DNA from 4 places in the Agrobacterium sp. CG160-95 genome. Region 4 is predicted to be linked to each of the others. Evidence: predicted binding sites of a transcription regulator. Region 4 holds the regulator's gene; each other region holds the start of a gene.

Region 1 (5,011 bases), on a different contig from region 4:
CATGGCAAAGGAATTCAAACGATTTCCGCTGCCATGCCGTTTAGGCATCCAGCCCCATCAGACGGAGGGTGTAGCGTCATTTACCCAGTTGAAGCCGGGGAAGAAGCGCTCTCGGCCATATTGCTCGCCGAACATCATGTCGAATTGCAGCAGGCGATAATTGCGCACCACGTCCGGAATGGAATTGGGTGAGATCGACCAGTCGGGCAGGGCCTTGCCATCCGTTGCCACCAGCATATGCCGGTCGACAACGGAAAACGCATCCTGCACTTCACCCAAAGTCCCCGTATAGAAGGGGTCTGAGAAACCGGCTGTTTTCAGTACGTGATAGGGCAACAGCGCCGGGCTGATGGTGCCGATATTCTTGCGCACCCCCGTCTTCGAGGACCAGACGACAAGCGGCGTCTCGTGTTCCTTTTTCATGACTTCCAGCGGCGCGCGGCGGCTGGCCACCATGCCCGGCATGTAGCCGCTTTCCACGAATGTCTGGCCAAGCGGCGGCAGGTGATCGCCGAAGAGCACGATGATGGTTTCGCGCTCGCGCTTTTTTGCCCAGCGCATCAGCTTCAGAAGGGCGTCGTCGGCCTCCGCCACGCCCTGCGCATAGGTACCAAGCGCCTGCGATGCGGAAGCGGAAAGATCGCCCTCTACGCCGATGGTGTCGCTGGCATAACGGCCCGCCTCGTAAGGTCCGTGTCCCTGCAGGGTGACGGCGAAGAGGAAGAGCGGGTTGCGCGCATCGTCCGCGGCCACCATGATCTGGTCCATCAGCGCGTCGTCGGAGGCGAAGTTGCCGCGCTTTTCCATGGGCGGCAATGTCTCTTCCGAGCGGAACTCCTCGAAGCCGAAATTCCTGTAAACTTCCTTGCGGTTCCAGAACCATTCCTGAAACGGATGCATGGCGATGGCCGAATACCCTTCGCCACGGAAGAAGCTGGCAAGCGAGGGTACCGGGCGGCGGATATATTGCTGGTAGGGAATGCTGCCATAGGGCAGGAAGGCGTTGGAAAAGCCGGTCAGCGCCTCGAATTCCACATTCGCCGTCATGCCGCCGAATTCCGGCGAGAACACGTTGCCGGATTGCTTGGCGCGGATGTTGGGCATCGGATCGGCAGAGAGCTTCACGTTTTCAAGCCGTGTCGGATCCCACAGCGATTCGCTCATCAACATGATGACATCAGGGTAATCGCCCGTGTTGGCGGCAAAGGCGGCGGGTTCCGAGGTCAGGTCCGCAATGCTGTTTTCGCCGTAACCCTGCGGCGCCGAGACGTTGGCCATGGGAATATTGAAGGCAAAGGCCATCAGGAAACCGTTATGGCGGTAATTCTCCTGTTGATCCCACATCATGGGGATGATGTTGAGACGATCGCGCACCCACGAATAATGCGAATAGTCCATGAGCGAGGCGAGGCCGGCCAGAAGCGGCAGCGCCAGCACAAGACCTGCGGCGCGTTCGCGCCAGCTCAAGCCCGGCGAATAACGCCGCGCCAGCAGCCACAGGGTGGAAAGGGCCGCAACCGTGGCGCAAAGGCCAAGGCCGACCAGCACGGCCGTCAGCGGCTGGGCTTTCAGCATGGTGGGCAGAAGCTCGAGGATCTGCCGGCCGAACAGCAGGTCGGAGGGATAAAGCGGATCGGAGAGATAGGTCTGTTTCTGCGCGGAAATCAGCCCTGTCAGCGCGCAAAGCGGCGCAACGGCGATGAGCGACAGGTAACGGCGGCCGAGGATGGAATCCAGCGCTACGAGCAGCAGCAGCACGGCGGCGATGGTGGTCATGCCGGGGCGGGCGGATGAGGTGAGGAAGGTGCCGACATCAACTAGCGAACCGCGGGCGATCCATTCCAGCGCGACGACAAGCACGACCGAGGAAAACGTTAGATTGGCAAGCGTGTAGGCCTTACCCGAAAGCTTGGAAAGGCTCCGCGTCCATGCAGGCGAAAAGACAAAATCAGCCTTTTCGGAAGCCGTTGTTTTTGGCGCCGAATTTCTCAAACTCATACTCCGGTATTACGAGGCAACACCGCGCAATTCGGGGAGGTGAATCGGGGCGTCGCAAAACTGTCATGTAACTGTCACATAAGCGCGATGAACGCGACATGAACTTTGCGGGGTGTGGCCGGTGCGGTGATAACCTTAGCGTGAATGCCGGTTGCGGCTTCATCCTATCAAGGTGGTGCGGCATGCAATTGCCGCGTTGCGGAGCGGGCACGGGCGCGGTATTGAAAAGCCATGAGCGACAGACACGACATCAAAAACCATCTTCGAATTGCCGTCGGGCAGTTCAATCCGACTGTTGGCGACGTGGCGGGCAATCTCGCCAGGGCGCGCGAAGCACGGGCCGATGCGGCGACGCAGGGTGCCGATCTCCTGCTTCTGACCGAGCTGTTCATATCCGGCTATCCGCCGGAAGACCTGGTATTGAAGCCGGCTTTTCTGAAAGCGTGCCTGAAGGCCGTGGAAGAACTGGCGGCGGAAACCGCCGATGGCGGGCCGGGCGTCGTCATCGGTTTTCCGCGTCAGGGCGAAACGGGCCGGCACAATTCGGTTGCGCTTCTGGATGGCGGCAGGATCATCGCGCTGCGCGACAAGATCGACCTGCCGAATTACGGCGAGTTCGATGAAAAACGCGTTTTCGCCGAAGGTTCGATCTCCGGTCCCTATAATTTCCGCGGTGTCAGGATCGGCATTCCGATCTGCGAGGAAATCTGGAACGATATGGGTGTGTGCGAAACGCTTGCCGAAAGCGGGGCGGAAATCCTGCTGGTGCCGAATGGTTCGCCCTATTATCGCGGCAAGCTGGATGTGCGCCATCAGGTGGCGCTGAAGCAAGTAATCGAAAGCGGCTTGCCGCTGGTCTTCGCCAATCAGCTTGGCGGGCAGGACGAGCTGGTTTTCGACGGCGCGAGCTTCGGTTTCAATGCCGACAAGACCCTTGCCTTCCAGATGAGCCAGTTCGAGGCGACCCTTGCCGTTACCGATTGGAAACGCACCGCAGAAGGCTGGCGCTGCGAGAGCGGTCCTTTCTCGAAAATCCCTGAAGGCGAGGAGGCGGATTACCGCGCCTGCATGCTGGGCTTTCGCGATTACGTCAACAAGAACGGCTTCAAGAGCGTGGTTCTCGGCCTTTCCGGCGGTATCGATTCGGCGATATGCGCTGCGCTTGCTGTTGATGCGCTGGGCGAAGAGCGGGTGCGCTGCATCATGCTGCCCTATCGTTACACCTCCGAGGATTCGCTGAAGGACGCAGCCGATTGCGCCAGAGCGCTCGGCTGCCGTTACGATATCGTGCCGATTGCCGAACCGGTGGATGGGTTCCTGTCGGCGCTTTCGGAAATGTTCGAAGGCACGGAAGAAGGCATTACCGAAGAAAACCTGCAGAGCCGAACACGCGGCACCATTCTCATGGCTGTTTCCAACAAGTTCGGCTCGATGGTGGTGACAACAGGCAACAAGTCGGAAATGTCGGTGGGGTATGCGACGCTTTATGGCGACATGAATGGCGGTTTCAATCCCATCAAGGACCTCTACAAGATGCAGGTCTACGCCATCTCCAGCTGGCGCAATTCCCATGTGCCGCCCGGCGCGCTCGGGCCGTCCGGCGAAGTGATCCCCGCCAATATCATCTCCAAGGCGCCATCCGCCGAATTGCGACCCAACCAAACAGACCAGGATTCGCTGCCGCCCTATCCGGTGCTGGACGATATTCTGGAGTGCCTGGTGGAAAAGGAAATGTCGGTCGAGGAAATCCTCGCGCGTGGCCATGATATCGCGACGGTGCACCGGATCGAGCATCTGCTCTATCTCGCCGAATACAAACGCCGCCAATCCGCGCCCGGGGTGAAGATCACCAAGAAGAACTTCGGCCGCGATCGCCGTTATCCGATTACCAACCGGTTCAGGGACAGGTAGTCGAAGGAGGGCATGGAGGGAGCTTGCTGGACCCCGAATCTAGTTCGGGGTGACGGAGTGCGGATGCTGCGGCTTCGCCATATATCGATGGCGAAGAAGCATCCTTTTCCTCCAACGGCGCGGACACGCCGCGCCGTCTCCCTATCTCGTTAAATAACCTGCCCCACATCGATGCGGTTACCATCCGGGTCTTCGAAAACGAAGGCCCGCAGGCCATAATCCTTGTCCTGCAGACTTTTGATGATGCGAAGCCCGTGGCTTTTGCAAAGCGCATGCAGCGCGTCGGCGTCGCTGACCAGCATATGCGCCACATTGAAGGGGGCCGGTTTGTGCGTTGACTGCAATGTCAGGTGCAACTCGGCGTTACCTTGTTTCAGGATCATGAAACCGACAGGGTTGCCGTTTTCGAAGGTCTTTTCGAAGCCCAGCACACGGACATAAAAGTCATGGGCCTTCTCGATATTCTTGACAGGAAGCATTGCGGCGATCCGACCGAAGCGGATGCCGTGATCGGCGATGGTGTTCATCGCGGAACCTCGGATCTGGGAGAAACGGGCAGGGGTGCGGGCGGTGCCGGAACGCTGCTGTTTTTTCCTATTTGAATTTGCAGGGCGGTGCCTGCGGCAATAGGATCATAATTACGGCGGTGGCGGATGCAAACGGAATGGTTGTGCCATTCAACGCTCCACGCCAGACGATCGACAGGCCCGGGAGGCAGCATGCGCAGTTCCATCGAAATCTTCAACATCCGCACTCGGCAGATGCGGGTGGTCTGGCAGACGCCGGAGCTGTTCGAGGCTCCGAACTGGTCGCCGGACGGGAAATACCTGCTTCTGAACTGCGACGGTCTGCTTTATCGCCTGTCACTTGCCGGCGACCCTTCGCCTGAAAAGGTCGATACTGGCTTTGCGACAATCTGCAACAATGACCACGGCATTTCGCCTGACGGTTCGCTTTATGCCATTTCCGACAAGGTGGAGTTCGGCAAGAGTGCCATCTATCTGCTGCCTTCGACGGGCGGAACGCCGCGGCTGATGACTAAGAACCTTCCGTCCTACTGGCACGGCTGGTCGCCGGACGGGAAAGGTTTCGCCTATTGCGG
Region 2 (5,011 bases), 240 kb from region 4:
ATGGCCGATCAGCCTGCGGCGCAACCAGCTTGAAAACTGGTCTACGGCGATGATGGTGATCAGCAGCAGGAAGATGATGGCATAGGTCTTGGAGGCGTGATCGTTACCGATCGACAGCCGGAAGACCTCGCCAATGCCGCCACCACCAACGGCGCCGATGATGGTCGAGGCGCGTACATTGATTTCGGCACGCAGCAATGCATAGGACACGAAATTGGGCAGGACCTGCGGCACGATGGCAAAGCGAACCCGCTCCAGCCAGTTGGCACCCGCGGCACGCAGGCCTTCATCCGCCTTCATGTCGGCATTTTCCACGACTTCGAAGAATAGCTTCCCCAGAGCCCCGATGGTGTGCACGGAAATCGCGATGATCGCCGCGATCGGCCCGATCGATAAGATGGCAGTCAGCAATCCCGCGACGACGATCTCCGGAAAGGCGCGCAGGATCTCCATTACCCGGCGTACCACCCAGCGCACGAGGCCGGCACCGATAAGGTTGGTGGAGGCAAAGAAGCACAGCACAAATGCGAAGGTCGTGCCTATTATCGTCGAGACCAGCGCGATGTTGAGCGTGATGATCAGCTGATAGATGAAATGCGGTATGTAGAAACCGTTGGTGATGTAAACGCGATCCGCGACATAGTTGTATTTCAGCGAACCGTTGTCATAGGGCGACGGCAGGTCGAACATCGCCCGGAAGACCTCGAGCGGACTATCCGGCACGAATGTTTTCATGAAGTCGAAAAAATATGGCAGGCGCTCGAAGAACTTGCCCGAATTGGCCTCATTGGCGAAATTCAGTGAGGCGGCAAGGACGATGAGGAAGATAACGAGCGACATAACGGTATAAATCCGCCGTGTCCTAAGCTGCTGTTGATAATGACGCATCACCGTTCGGGACGATGCGCTCAATCCCTCGGGCGTGAGGGTACCATGTTGCAGTGTGGTCGCCATGCCGCTTTCCTTTATTGGCAAAAGCGGCGGTGCCGCAAGGCACCGCCGCTTCCGGATATGATCTGAGGATCAGCCGCCGATAACGGACTTACGGGCGTCGATGATCGTCTGGTAGAAGGACGGATCGACCTTGACGTAGCCGGTGTTCTTGCCCTGGCTGAAGCCCTGGAAGCAGGCGAGGTCCTTCTTCGGCAGTTCCATGAAGAAGGTCTCGACCTTCTGCTTCATGCTGTCGCCGATCTTGTTTGCGACCATGAGCGGACCGTTCGGGATCAGAGGGGACTTCCAGACTTCGACGATATCGTCCATGTCGAGATTGCCCTTCTTGACCATCTGGTAGAGGTTGCCGGCCGTGTAGCCTTCTTCCCACTTGCCGACGCCCGAACCGAAGGTCGTGCCAACGTCGAACTTCTTGTCGAGAACGGCGAGAACGAGGTTCTCATGACCGCCGCCGAAGCCGGTTTCAGAGAAATATTCCTTGACCGGAACGCCGGTTTCCTTCGGAATAGCAACATTCGGGACGAGGAAGCCGGAGGTGGAGTCAGGATCGGCGAAGCCGATCTTCTTGCCCTTGGCGTCAGCCAGCGTCTTGATGCCGCTGTCCTTGCGGGCAACCATGATGGTGTAATAACCGGTCGAACCGTCAGCGCCAGCCGTGGTCAGGATCGGGTCGACAGCCTTCGGATCGGCAAGAGCGATCTTGGCGTAGGAAGAAGCGCCCATGGAGGCGATGTCGATGGTGCCGCCGAGCAGGCCCTGGATAACGCCGTTATAGTCCGGCGACGGGAAAACCTGAACTTCGGAAACGCCGGTTGCAGCCTTGAGGCCATCGGCAACGCACTTCGTGTTGCGGATCTGGTCGGCTTCATTTTCCGAACCGTCGAGACCGATACGCAGGACCTTGACGTCCTGAGCCATGGCCGAACCGGCCAGAACGCCAAGGGCGACTGCCGAAAGAAGGATTTTCTTCAACATGGACTTTCTCCTGTTTCCCGGCGAGCCGGAGTTTGTTGTGAAGTATCGGCCCTTGACGCGGGCGCAAACGATGCTGAGCGGTTCCTCAGAGCCCGGCGAGAGCCAGCGGTTCGGGACCGGCAGATTGCTGAACCGGACGCGCGGCAAGCTGCGCGCCGGGAATATTGATGCTGGTCGAGGTCATGGTCTCGTCGATGCCGGCGCCGTGTGAATCCGTGCCGTAAATCTCCGTGACCGCCGCAGCCGTCAGTTCGGCGGGTGTTCCGTCGAAAACGACTCGACCCTGCGACATGCCGATGATGCGTTCGCAATAATTGCGCGCCGTATCCAGCGTATGCAGATTGGTGATGACGGTGATGCCTTCACGCTCGTTGATGTCGCGCAGGGCGTCCATGACGATCTTGGCGTTCAGGGGATCGAGAGAGGCGATCGGCTCGTCGGCGAGAACCATCTTCGGAGACTGCATTAGTGCCCGGGCGATAGCGACGCGCTGCTGCTGGCCGCCGGAAAGCGTGCCCGCCGCCTGCATGGCCACGTGCTCGATGCCGAGCCGCTCGAGGGCGGCAATCGCCATCAGGCGCTCTTCATCCGTGAAGATGTTGAACAGGCTGAGCACGGTCGAACGGTGGTTCAGGCGGCCGAGCATGACATTGGTGAGCACGTCGAGACGCGGCACCAGATTGAACTGCTGGAAGATCATCGCGCAGTCGCGCTGCCAGTTGCGCAGGGCGGCACCCTTCAGCGAAGAGACTTCCGTGTCGTTGAAGTGAATGGAACCCGAGGAGGGATCGACGAGGCGGTTGATCATGCGCAGCAGCGTTGACTTTCCTGCGCCAGAACGTCCAATCACGCCAACCATCTGGCCTTGCGGAATTTCCACATTCACGGAATCGACCGCAGTGTGGTTGCCGAAACGGCGCGTGACTTGCTTCAGGTGAAAGCTCATTTCCCCGTCCAATCTTCTTCTGATGGGGTTCGACCTAACAGCGGTGCGTGAAGCGTGAATGTCAGTTTGATGAAGAAAATATTACAGAATGCGCAGATAAGGCGTGCGCGTGGTCGCCTGCGAACCTTTTAGTAGTCGTGCCAAGGGCTTGAAGCCCGCGCTGTGTCTCGCAGACATGGTTAGGGAGACCCCGGAGCATGACCCCGGAATCTGCAGTTTCTTCGGTGTGGGGCGATTTTACCCGGCGTATTTCGCCACGAAATCCTCGGCGGCGAGGGTGCGGAAATCGTCCAGTGCGCCGCGCAGCGTTGCGTGGTCCCAGTCCCACCATTTGAGATCGTCCATGCGCTGGCCAAGGTCCGCCGGGAAGCGGGTCCTGATCAGCCGGGCGGGTACGCCGCCGACGATGGTATAGGGCGCAACGTCTTTCGACACGACCGCACCGGCCCCGATTACCGCGCCGTTTCCGATTGTGACGCCAGGCAGGATGGTCGCGCCATGGCCGATCCAGACATCGTGGCCGATCACCACGCGCTTGGCGCGGCGGGCGGCGAAGAAGTCATTTTCATCTTCGGCGTCGTCCCAATAATTGCGGGCACGGTAGGTGAAATGGTGAAGTGTGGCGCGCGACATCGGATGATTGGTCGCGTTGATGCGGACGGATGCGGCGATGTTGACGAATTTGCCGATGGTGGCGCACCAGATCGCACCGTCCTGCATGACATAGGAATAGTCGCCCATCTCCACTTCCTCGATGCGGCAGCGTTCCGAAATTTCGGTATAGCGGCCGATCGATGAATTGGTGACGCGGGCACTTTCGTGGACAACAGGTTCGAGACCGACCTTCACACTCATGCCGCTGCCTTCCGGGGGGAGAATTGCGAGACATCCAGAACGCGATCGGCCACGGCTTCGCGCACTTCCTCGTCATGGAAAATACCGAGCAAGGCCGTCCCTTTGCGCTTCTTTTCCGCGATCATCTCCACGACCACCCGTCGGTTGGCGGCATCCAGGGATGCGGTCGGTTCATCGAGAAGCAGGATCGCGTGATCGGTGATGAAACCGCGTGCGATGTTGACGCGCTGCTGCTCGCCGCCGGAAAAGGTTGCTGGCGGCAGCGACCACAATTCCCGCGGCAGGTTGAGTTTCGAAAGCAGAACGGCTGCCTGCTCGCGGGCCTCTTCTGCGGCAACCTTGCGCGCAAAAAGCGGCTCGGCGACGACGTCGATCGCCGGAACGCGCGGCACGGTGCGCAGAAACTGGCTGACATACCCGATGGTGCGATGGCGAATCTCGAGGATGGTGCGCGGCGAGGCGCTGCCCATGTCGATGACCTGATCCTCGTGGCGGATGAGGATCTGGCCGCTGTCGATGGCATAATTGCCATAGAGCATTTTCAGGATCGAGCTTTTGCCGATGCCGGATGGGCCGCCGAGCACGACACATTCTCCGCCGGACACGGAGAAACTGACATCCCGGACAACAGGCAGTTCGATGCCATCGCGAAGATGCATGGTGAAGCTTTTGAAGACTTCCGAAACGATAAGGGGTGTCGGCATGGCGTCAAACCTGCAAAATGGAGGAAACAAGCAATTGCGTGTAGGGTTCGCGCGGATCATCCAGCACCCGGTCTGTCAGACCGTGTTCGATGACGTCACCACCCTTCATCACCATCATGCGATGGGAAAGCAGCCGCGCGACCGCCAGATCATGGGTGACGACGATAACGGCGAGGCCGAGATCGTTGACGAGACCACGCACGAGATCGAGCAGGCGTGCCTGCACCGAAACATCGAGGCCGCCGGTCGGTTCGTCCATGAAGACGAGGCGCGGTGAGGTCACCAGGTTGCGGGCAATCTGCAGACGCTGACGCATGCCGCCGGAAAAGGCGCGTGGCTGGTCGTCAATGCGGTCTGTGCCGATTTCCACCCGCTCCAGCCACTCGCTGGCCGATTGCCGGATATTGCCGTAATGCCGGTTACCGACAGCCATAAGCCGCTCGCCGACATTGGCACCGGCCGAAACCGCCATGCGCAGTCCATCCGCTGGGTTCTGGTGCACGAAACCCCAGTCTGTCCGCATCAGGAAACGCCGTTCGGCCTCGCCCATATGATAGAGATCTCGCACCGAGCCGTC
Region 3 (5,011 bases), on a different contig from region 4:
CCGTGTAGGATACAACCTTGCGGGTTGCTTCCTTCGGCTGGATGACGCGGTATTCGATGCCCTTGCGCTGTGCATAGGCTTCTGCCTGTTCCTGCGTCTCGAATGTCAGCTTTACCTGCTGCTTCATGTCGGATGTCGAGGTGTATCCCATGATCGGATCGATCTTGCGCGGGACCTCAGCGTCGAATTCCAGAACCCAGACATTGGTTTTCGCCTTGCCGGATTGCATGGCGGTCTTTGCAGGGCGGTAAATCTTCGCAGACATGTCGAAACTGCTCCGGTTGGGCGGTGGGGCATGCGCCCCGGATTACTATTCACGGACCTGAATAGAATAACCAAATCGTGTCAGGAACGCTGAATTTGAAATGGACCGACTCCATGTGAGAGTCAAGACGATTATCCCTTGCGGCCTCTTCACGGTCCCATCGCGTCGCATGAGTTTTCAACAATCGAGGCAATGGGCTCAACAAAGATGAATTTCCCTGTTGCGGACTGCGGGTGAACCGTGTATTCCCCAGCCATCGCCTCGGCGGAGTGTAGCGCAGTCTGGTAGCGCATCTGGTTTGGGACCAGAGGGTCGGGAGTTCGAATCTCTCCACTCCGACCATTTAAAGCGAAACATTCGCTTGTCGGTGTAACCCCTTCAAATAATAGCTTCCGTTCAGTCCGCTGAAGGTCCGGCCAATGTGCTTTCGGCCGTGCCGATCGTCATGACATTGCCGCGCCATGCAACCGCGCTGCCGATCCAGCTGCGTACCCAGACGAATGGCATGATGACATCCCGCGCGACCATTGCCGGAAGGGTATAGAGTGATACCGGCCACCGGTTGAGAGCTGTGAGCGCCAGTTCCGGGCCATACATGATGGCGAGTACGGCAATCGCGGTGACGGCAAGGTTCGCATCCGCGGCAACCGCGGCAGCGAGCGCGAAGAGGAGCGGGGGAAGCGCGCCGGTGAGGATTTCCGGGGCGAAATATTGCGGGAAGGTGACGCGCCGCAGCCGCGCCCAGCGGGTCTGCCGCGACCAGATCTCACCGGCATGGCGCTGTCCGAGCGGCTGCTCGAACGGGGCCGACACCAGATGTACCTTGCGACCGGCATTTCTGACCAGCTTCGTGGAAGCGGCATCTTCGGCGATTTCGGCGGCGAGCGCGCGGATGCCGCCGCGCTCTTCCAGGAACGGCTTGTTCCACAACATCGATTTGCCCTGCGCGAAGCCCGTGCCGATGGCTTCCGCCGCATATTGCCAGCGGCCTTGCGAGCCGTTGAGGAAGGCGCATTCCACATGCGCCCAGAAGCCATCCGGCCGGGAGCCGAGTGGCGGCGAGCAGACCAGTCCGCTATCCGGCCGCCAGGCCGACATCATGGTTTCGATATAGGATTGCGGCATCAAAACATTGGAATCGGCCAGAATGACCCATTCGTGCCGGGCAGCACGCCAGCCCTTGACGCAATTGTTCAGTTTGGGATTGGCGCTGATGCGATCATCGCCGATGAGCAATTGCGCTGAAACTGCGGGGAAGGCCGCGCTTGCCTTGCGCACTTCCTCGATCACGGGATCGAACTCGTCGGCGACGCAGAACAGAAGCTCATAGTCCGGCCAGTTGAGCTGGAAGGCGCGCGACAGCGTCAGCGGTGTGAAAGTTTCGATGCCGCGCAGCGGCACCACCAGCGATACCGGCGGCTTCTGTCGTACAAGTGCGTTGTCCGTATCGCGTCTTTTAAGCCGCCAGCCTGCCAGAACGACGCCGAGAAGATTGAAGGCGAGGAGCAGAATTGCGCAAAGGGCAAAAACAGTTTCCATGCTGGCCAGTTCCACTCCCAAGCTTTCAGCGGTTTACCCGCCAACCGATTCCATGGAATTCGTCATTGCGGATTATAACGTTTGCATGACAGTTACATGTCATGTTCCGCAGGCAGGATCCGACTTCGGTCGTTCATGCGCCCCTGGCGCACGGGTCGATGCCGCGTTTGTTACCGAGAAAGCGTGAACGGTTTTTCCAGGCAACCTGTTCGCTAGGGGAGACGGTTGTTTGCCTGGTTGAATGCCATAACGACGAAGCGGGCCTGCCGCGCTATCAGGAATAGTCACGTCTAAACACCGATTGTAAGACCGAAATCTATCCGAGTATTGACTGCCGGTGCATGGGGAAAACTAAGACGGTGTATCTCACACCAACCTCCCGATCCCTGTGCACCCGGCCATCTGAATAGGACGAAGCTCAGGCTTCAATCAAACGGGCGATCCACGCAGGTGGATTGCCCGTTGTTTTGACCTATGGAGGCATGTTGATGAACGCAGATCGACTTGTCGCCCATCCGGTTGTCATCACCATAAGTTATTGATATTGGTCAATAATATTCACAAAGCCTTCCACATGACGAGCTAGTGGATGTTCAGAATATGCGCGTGGCTGCTTGCGACCAGAAACGATTCCCGCGCTTTTTCGATGTCGCATTTTCCGGCGATAGCATCGAGACAGTTCCTGCGTGCGTCCTCATATTCCGGTCCGTGTTCGTCCGGCCAGCGGTACATCAGCATGTCCAGCGCCACCAGAGGGCTGTAGATTTCCACCGCTGCGGATAGCGGCAGGTGGATCGCCACCGGCTTCATCCACGAGGCGTGGTGACACGGCTCCGTTTTGTTAATCAGCATGTCATTCTCCTCCCTGTTTCATGCGCCTTGACGGCAGATTTCACTCCCATGCGCGAAATGCTCACCTCACGAAATGGTTCCCGATCACCTAAAATGTGATCGGGCAGGGGGTTCCAATTTGCCAAGATGAATGGAAGATGAACGAATTGATGAACCGGAGATGAACAAAACCGTGATTCGGGCGTTGTAATAGCCAAGAAGGAGAACGCACATGTTCAATTTGTCAGGCATTCAGGAAAGCTTCTTTGGAGACCGCATGGCGGGTGTATGCGAGGCCATCACCTCTGCATTGGCTTTCGAAAACGGTCTCGAGAAGTCGCGGATTTCCGCAACCGTCGAAAATGACGTGATCTATCTTGAAGGGACGGCGGATTCGGTAGAGGCAATCGACATTGCCATCAATCTTGCCGCATCCATTTCCAATTGCCGGATTTTGAGCCATATCGAGCCGGTCTACTGAGATCTTGCCGGCCGAGCGAAACGTCGTCCGGCCTTTTCAGACGCAATAACGCGGCAATGTCATTTCCGGTTGCCGATTTGTGCACTGCGCACCAGATCGCCCGGTTTGATGCCGTAGCGTTTGGCAGTGCCGCCATTCAGTTCAAGCACGAATTTGACCGACCCACGGGAGCTGATGATCGCTTCTGAGTGTGGCACGGCGTTCTCGTGGATATGGGTTATGCGCCCGTCCCGGGCGATGAACAGCATGTCGAGCGGAATGAGAGTATTCCTCATCCACATGGCCACATCCCGCTCCTTGCCGAAATCGAACAGCATACCGCTTCCAAGCGGCATGGACTTGCGAAACATGAGGCCCTGTTCGCGCTGGGCGTTGTCCAGCGCCAGTTCCGCAACAAATTCGTGGGTTTCTCCGGAGGCGGTCTCTATCGTCAGCGGTTCGGATTGAAACGTCTGCTGTTGTTGAGCCTGTGCTGCGCTTGAGAGCGTGAAAAAAAGAAGCGCCAGAACGGCGCTCTTCATCAAGTTGCGAAACACAGCGGACATCAGTGCGACATCCCGATCGGGGCCGGGTTGTCGGGGTGGATTTCCGCCGCCATCAAACCCTTGTCGCCATCGCCGAAGCGCACCAGCACCACCTGGCCCGGACGCAGTTCAGTGAGGCCGAAGCGGCGCAGCGTCTCCATATGCACGAAAATATCTTCAGTGCCTTCGCCGCGCGTCAAGAAGCCGAAACCCTTGGTGCGGTTGAACCATTTGACGATTGCACGCTCAAGCCCGCTTGATGGCGTGACCTGCACATGGGTGCGCACCGGCGGCAGCTGCGACGGGTGAACGGCGGTGGACTGATCCATCGACAGGATGCGGAAGGCCTGAAAGCCGCGGTCACGCCGCTGGATGAGGGCAACGATGCGTGTACCCTCGAGAATGGTCTGATACCCATCGCGGCGCAGGCAGGAGACATGCAGCAGCACGTCCTGCATGCCGTTGTCAGGCACGATAAAGCCGAAACCCTTGGCAACGTCGAACCATTTCACCGCGCCGGTGATTTCGGTCAGGTCCACGGCATCGGCCGAAAGGTCCTCGACATCGACTATCGTTTTCGATGACATCCTATCAGCCATATCCTGCCAACCCCTCGATTACGCGCCACACACCGGTCAACTGATTCCTGTGTACCAGATTAACATCTTGGTAACGGTTCCACGCAAGCCCTAGTTTTTGATTTGCGTAGCTGCTTTTATGTCGCCGTCCTTGTCCGGGGCTTGCGATCATGCGTTTATGGCCCGGAAAAGCGTATTGGAGAGGAAGAAAATGCGGTATCTGCACACGATGGTTCGCGTCAAAGACCTTGGCGAATCAATGAAATTCTATTGCGACCTGATGGGTCTCGAGGAAATACGCCGGATCGAAAACGAAAAAGGCCGTTTCACTCTGGTTTTTCTTGCAGCGCGCGACGATATCTCTGCGGCGCGGGAAAAAAAGGCGCCTTCCCTTGAACTCACCTACAATTGGGACACCGAAGATTACACCGGCGGCCGCAATTTCGGGCACCTGGCCTATGAGGTCGACAATATTTACGACTTCTGTGCCCACCTTCAGCAAAATGGCGTTGTGATCAACCGGCCGCCGCGTGACGGTCACATGGCCTTCGTTCGTTCGCCCGACGGTATTTCCTTCGAAATCTTGCAGAAGGGCGAAAGCCTCGCTCCAGCCGAACCGTGGATATCTATGCAGAATACGGGTTCGTGGTAGGGGTTTTCCCGACCAGAAGAGACGATTTCGGTCACTCTTGCCTTGTCCGGATGGGTTGAGGCATAGTCCGCGAATCGAAACGGCATGTCCTGTTTTGAAAAAGCAGACGATTCCGTTCCCGTGCTGCTGTTGTAAATGCAA
Region 4 (5,011 bases):
CGGCATGGTGTTCCAGAAGCCGAACCCGTTCCCGAAGACGATTTATGAGAACATCGCCTACGGCCCGCGTATCCACGGTCTCGCCCGCAACAAGGCGGATATGGACCAGATCGTCGAGCATAGCTTGCAGAAAGCGGGTCTTTGGAACGAGGTGAAGGATCGTTTGCTGGAATCCGGCACGGGCCTGTCCGGTGGCCAGCAGCAGCGTCTGTGCATCGCACGCGCGGTTGCCGTCAGCCCGGAAGTGATCCTGATGGACGAGCCGTGCTCGGCGCTGGATCCGATCGCGACTGCGAAGGTCGAGGAACTGATCCACGAACTGCGCACCAACTACACCATCGTCATCGTCACGCACTCCATGCAGCAGGCGGCGCGCGTTTCCCAGCGTACGGCCATGTTCCATCTTGGTCATCTTGTCGAAGAAAACGAAACCGACAAGATGTTCACTAATCCGGACGACCAGCGCACGCAGGACTACATCATGGGCCGCTTCGGCTGATCCCCGGCCGGTGCTTTATCGTAACCGTACAAGACTGGTGCCTCTGCCGTGCCCCGCTGTTGGGCACGCGCATGCAGGCCAAGCCGGAGGAATAGACCATGACACAGACAACGACCCATTCGCATATCCTGTCTGCCTATGACGACGAACTGAAGTTTCTGACGCGCCGCATCGCCGAAATGGGCGGTCTTGCCGAGCAGATGTGCGGTGACGCCGTGCGCGCACTCGTCAATTCCGATGCTGCGCTTGCGCAGAAAGTCATTTCGGACGATACCATTCTCGACCACGCTGAGCGCGAAATTGGCGACAAGGCGATCGTAACCATCGCCAAGCGTCAGCCGATGGCGGCAGACCTTCGCGAGATCATCGGCACCCTGCGTATCGCCGCCGATCTCGAACGCGTCGGCGATCTTGGCAAGAACACGGCCAAGCGCGTTATCGCTGTCGCCGGCACCGGTGTTCCGCGCAAGCTCGCCCGCGGCATCGAGCATCTGTCCGACCTGGCGCTGGTGCAGCTCAAGGAAGTCCTCGACGTCTATTCCACGCGTTCCGCCGAAAAGGCCAATGCGATCCGTGAACGCGACGAGGAAATCGATGCCATGTACACGTCGCTCTTCCGGGAGCTTCTGACCTACATGATGGAAGACCCGCGCAACATCACCACCTGCACGCATCTTCTGTTCTGCGCCAAGAACATCGAGCGTATCGGCGATCATGCGACGAATATCGCAGAGACGATCTATTACATGACCACCGGCAGCCAGCCGGAGGGCGAGCGTCCGAAGGACGACAGTTCCAACACGCTTGGTTCGGTGACCGAGTAACAGACAAGCAGAAGCTTGCGGAGTTCAGCATATGGTGCCCAAGATTGCAGTTGTGGAAGACGAGGAAGCGTTGAGCGTCCTGCTTCGTTACAATCTCGAGGCTGAGGGATACGACGTCGACACGATACCCCGTGGCGATGAGGCGGAAATCAGGCTGCAGGAGCGCATTCCGGATCTTCTTATCCTGGACTGGATGTTGCCCGGTGTCTCCGGTATCGAACTGTGCCGGCGCTTGAGAATGCGGCCGGAAACAGAACGCCTGCCCATCATCATGCTGACGGCGCGTGGCGAAGAGAGCGAACGGGTTCGCGGTCTCGCTACCGGCGCTGACGATTATGTCGTCAAGCCGTTCTCGACGCCGGAACTCATGGCCCGGGTCAAGGCCATGTTGCGCCGGGCCCGTCCGGAGGTTCTGTCGTCGGTGCTCAAATGCGGCGATATCGAACTGGACCGCGAGACCCATCGCGTTCACCGCAAAAGCCGCGAAGTGCGTCTCGGCCCGACGGAATTCCGCTTGCTGGAATTCCTGATGACGTCGCCGGGTCGGGTGTTTTCCCGCTCGCAATTGCTGGATGGCGTCTGGGGTCATGATATCTATGTCGACGAGCGTACTGTCGATGTGCATGTCGGACGTCTGCGCAAGGCCCTGAATTTCTCGCACATGCAGGATGTCATCCGCACGGTGCGTGGTGCGGGATATTCGATGGAAGCCTGAGCGATGCGGAACCAGATAGTTTCGCTGGCGAAGTAGTGCACCAAAAAATCAGGAAGCCCGAAATCTGAAACGATTTCGGGCTTTTTCAATATGAATATCCGCCAAACTCGATGCCATTGTCCGTTTTGACCGGAGGAGATCGGCGGCGCGTTGAAATCCGGATTGAAGGGTCACGCCCGATAGTAAGGGGAAAGGGTGAGGCCTGCCATCAAGCCGCCCAGAAAGCGGCTTTATTTTTGTCATAAAAAAACGGGCCCGAAGGCCCGTAATTTTTGAGTGCTGAATGCGTGCCGCAACACTCAAGCCTTGCGGCGCTCGCTCACCGGCTGGTAGGCGAGTTTCGCATGGAACTTGCAATAGGGCGAAGATTCCAGCGCTTCACAACCGCAGAAATGGAAGTCGTCCTTCAGCGGATCGCCAACCGGCCATTTGCAGGTGCGCTCGGTCAGTTCCGTCAGCGTCAGGCGACGGGAAATCGGCGTGACAACGTTCTTGGAAGGAACGTAATCGAGCACCTGCGCGGTCTCGATATCGATCTCCTCGTGCAGCGCCGTTGCAGCGTTCGAACGGGTGAGGATACGCGCCGGTGCCGCGTTGACGCGACCTGCGAAAGTCGTCGCGCGCGGGGCAGGGGCAGCTGTGCGCTTCGGCGCGGAGCGTGCCGAAGTCACTGGACCGCCAGCCTTGACGCGTCCCGGCAGATTGAGACGATGGACCTTGCCGATCACGGCATTACGGCTGACGCCGCCCAGCTGCGCTGCAATCTGGCTGGCGCTAAGGCCCTCGGACCACAATTTCTTGAGCTTTTCGACTCGTTCGTCTGTCCAGTTCATGCCGCTTCTCCGCTTGTCGCGTGTATTTTCGGCAGAATCCCTCTCCGTCTCGCGCGCATGCCGCAAGCGTGGTTTCCGCCTGATTTTCGGTGACTAGTTCCGCCGCAATGCAGTCTAGTAATTAGCGATTAACCTAGTGCCAGCCCGACTCCGTGGCAAGAGTCGCGGGAATCATCTGGAATCGATTTTCCGGTTTTCCCCAACTTGCTGGCGTATTGAGTCTGAAAGGCAACACCTTGGGGCTGGCCCGCCGCCGCATACTAGTGCTTGAGAAGCCCGGGAAACGCTGACTTTTGTTGACATCGGCAAACGAAGTGACAATAGTGCCCCTGCCGCCGCAAGGCGGCATTTTGATTTTCAGGCGAGGGATAACCCCGCAAGCCTATTGACAACAGTTTGACAGCGCATCTGCGCAAGGAGTGATACAGCCATGGCCGAAGCCGGCGCGCCATTGTTTGATACGTTTTCAAGAGCCCCCCTGCGCTTCGAGCGCGGTGAGGGTGTATGGCTGTTCACGGAAAGCGGCGAGCGATATCTGGATTTTGCGGCCGGTGTTGCTGTCAACTCGCTGGGCCACGCCCATCCTCACCTCGTTGATGCGATCAAGACGCAGGCCGAGAAGGTCTGGCACGTCTCGAACCTTTATGAAGTACCGGGACAGGAAAAACTCGCCAGGCGCCTGACGGAAGCGACTTTCGCGGACAAGGTATTCTTCACAAATTCAGGCGCGGAAGCCCTGGAATGCGCCATTAAGACCGCCCGCCGTTATCACTATACCAAGGGCCATCCGGAGAAGTTCCGCATCGTGTCCTTCGAAGGCGCTTTCCATGGCCGTACACTGGCGACGATCGCCGCGGGTGGCCAGCAGAAATACCTCGAAGGTTTCGGTCCCAAGGTCGAAGGTTTCGATCAGGTTCCGTTCGGTGATGTCGATGCCCTCAAGGCCGTCATCACGGCTGAGACTGCAGCACTTCTGATCGAGCCCATCCAGGGCGAGGGCGGCATTCGCTCGCCCAGCAAGGAATTCCTGCAAATCCTGCGCGGATTGTGCAACGAGCACGGCCTGCTGCTGATTTTCGATGAGGTCCAGACGGGTGTCGGCCGCACAGGCAAGCTGTTTGCTTATGAACATACCGGTGTTGCGCCCGATATCATGGCGGTCGCCAAGGGTATCGGTGGCGGTTTCCCGCTCGGCGCATGCCTTGCCACGGCAGATGCCGCTTCCGGCATGACGGCGGGCGTACATGGCACCACTTACGGCGGCAACCCGCTGGCCATGGCAGTCGGCAATGCCGTGCTTGACGTCGTTCTCTCCGAAGGTTTTCTCGAGAAGGTCCGTGACGTCGCGCTGGTCTTCCGGCAGGGTCTGGCCTCGCTCAAGGACCGTTATCCTGACGTGATCGAGGAAATTCGCGGCGAAGGCCTGCTTCTGGGCATCAAGGCGAAGATTCCTTCGGGCGAATTGCTGCAGGCCATGCGCGCAGAGCATCTGCTTGGCGTGCCTGCGGGCGACAATGTCATCCGTCTTCTGCCGCCGCTCGTCACCACGGCGGAAGAGGCCCGTGAGGGTCTTGCACGTATCGACGCGGCTGCCGCCTCCCTGACGGTTGCGAAACAGGCAAAAAGCGCCTGAAAAAATCAAGAGCGGGCCTCTCTTCAGGGGCTCGCAAGCATGGGACAGATTAGAATGGGTTCACCAAAACATTTTCTGGACCTCTCGGCCGTCGGGTCGGAGGATCTGCGGACAATTCTTGATGATGCGCGCACGCGCAAGATTGCCACCAAAACCGGCACGGCGGAAAAGCCGCTTGCTGGCAAGATGCTGGCAATGATTTTCGAAAAACCGTCCACACGCACCCGCGTCTCCTTCGATGTCGGCATGCGCCAGCTCGGCGGTGAGACCCTGTTCCTGTCGGGCACGGAAATGCAGCTGGGCCGCGCGGAAACGATTGGCGATACGGCCAAGGTGCTGTCGCGCTATGTCGATGCCATCATGATCCGCACCACGGATCACTCGCGTCTGCTCGAGCTTGCCGAACACGCCACCGTGCCTGTTATCAATGGCCTGACGGACGACACGCATCCCTGCCAGATTATGGCGGATATATTGACGTTCGAGGAACATCGCGGCCCGGTCAAG

What was found. Region 4 encodes PhoB, which activates phosphate uptake and scavenging genes when phosphate is short. Its sites were predicted from a motif close to TGTCATNNANCTGTCAT; they were not measured.
Region 1: a site for PhoB is predicted at 2,060-2,076, ahead of ACQZ63_RS18565 (LTA synthase family protein). Genes of this name have one in related genera too.
Region 2: a site for PhoB is predicted at 2,934-2,950, ahead of phnC (phosphonate ABC transporter ATP-binding protein). Genes of this name have one in related genera too.
Region 3: a site for PhoB is predicted at 1,890-1,906, ahead of ACQZ63_RS17830 (ceramide glucosyltransferase). Genes of this name have one in related genera too.

Annotation. Positions count from the first base shown of each region.
Region 1 is NZ_JBNWDU010000005.1:258,646-263,656, forward strand. It holds gene ACQZ63_RS18565 (LTA synthase family protein) at 58-1,998, opposite strand; gene ACQZ63_RS18570 (NAD+ synthase) at 2,230-3,909, shown strand; gene ACQZ63_RS18575 (VOC family protein) at 4,059-4,436, opposite strand; gene ACQZ63_RS18580 (TolB family protein) at 4,629-5,011, shown strand, end outside.
Region 2 is NZ_JBNWDU010000001.1:1,233,873-1,238,883, reverse strand. It holds gene phnE (phosphonate ABC transporter, permease protein PhnE) at 1-954, opposite strand, end outside; gene phnD (phosphonate ABC transporter substrate-binding protein) at 1,024-1,929, opposite strand; gene phnC (phosphonate ABC transporter ATP-binding protein) at 2,015-2,875, opposite strand; gene ACQZ63_RS06160 (transferase hexapeptide repeat family protein) at 3,113-3,730, opposite strand; gene phnL (phosphonate C-P lyase system protein PhnL) at 3,727-4,434, opposite strand; gene phnK (phosphonate C-P lyase system protein PhnK) at 4,439-5,011, opposite strand, start outside.
Region 3 is NZ_JBNWDU010000005.1:111,183-116,193, forward strand. It holds gene ACQZ63_RS17820 (ETC complex I subunit) at 1-265, opposite strand, end outside; tRNA gene ACQZ63_RS17825 (tRNA-Pro) at 531-607, shown strand; gene ACQZ63_RS17830 (ceramide glucosyltransferase) at 662-1,804, opposite strand; gene ACQZ63_RS17835 (DUF982 domain-containing protein) at 2,387-2,656, opposite strand; gene ACQZ63_RS17840 (BON domain-containing protein) at 2,868-3,116, shown strand; gene ACQZ63_RS17845 (DUF192 domain-containing protein) at 3,176-3,661, opposite strand; gene ACQZ63_RS17850 (cold-shock protein) at 3,661-4,239, opposite strand; gene ACQZ63_RS17855 (VOC family protein) at 4,430-4,870, shown strand.
Region 4 is NZ_JBNWDU010000001.1:992,692-997,702, reverse strand. It holds gene pstB (phosphate ABC transporter ATP-binding protein PstB) at 1-499, shown strand, start outside; gene phoU (phosphate signaling complex protein PhoU) at 598-1,323, shown strand; gene phoB (phosphate regulon transcriptional regulator PhoB) at 1,355-2,038, shown strand; gene ACQZ63_RS04955 (GcrA family cell cycle regulator) at 2,338-2,871, opposite strand; gene ACQZ63_RS04950 (aspartate aminotransferase family protein) at 3,302-4,504, shown strand; gene argF (ornithine carbamoyltransferase) at 4,559-5,011, shown strand, end outside.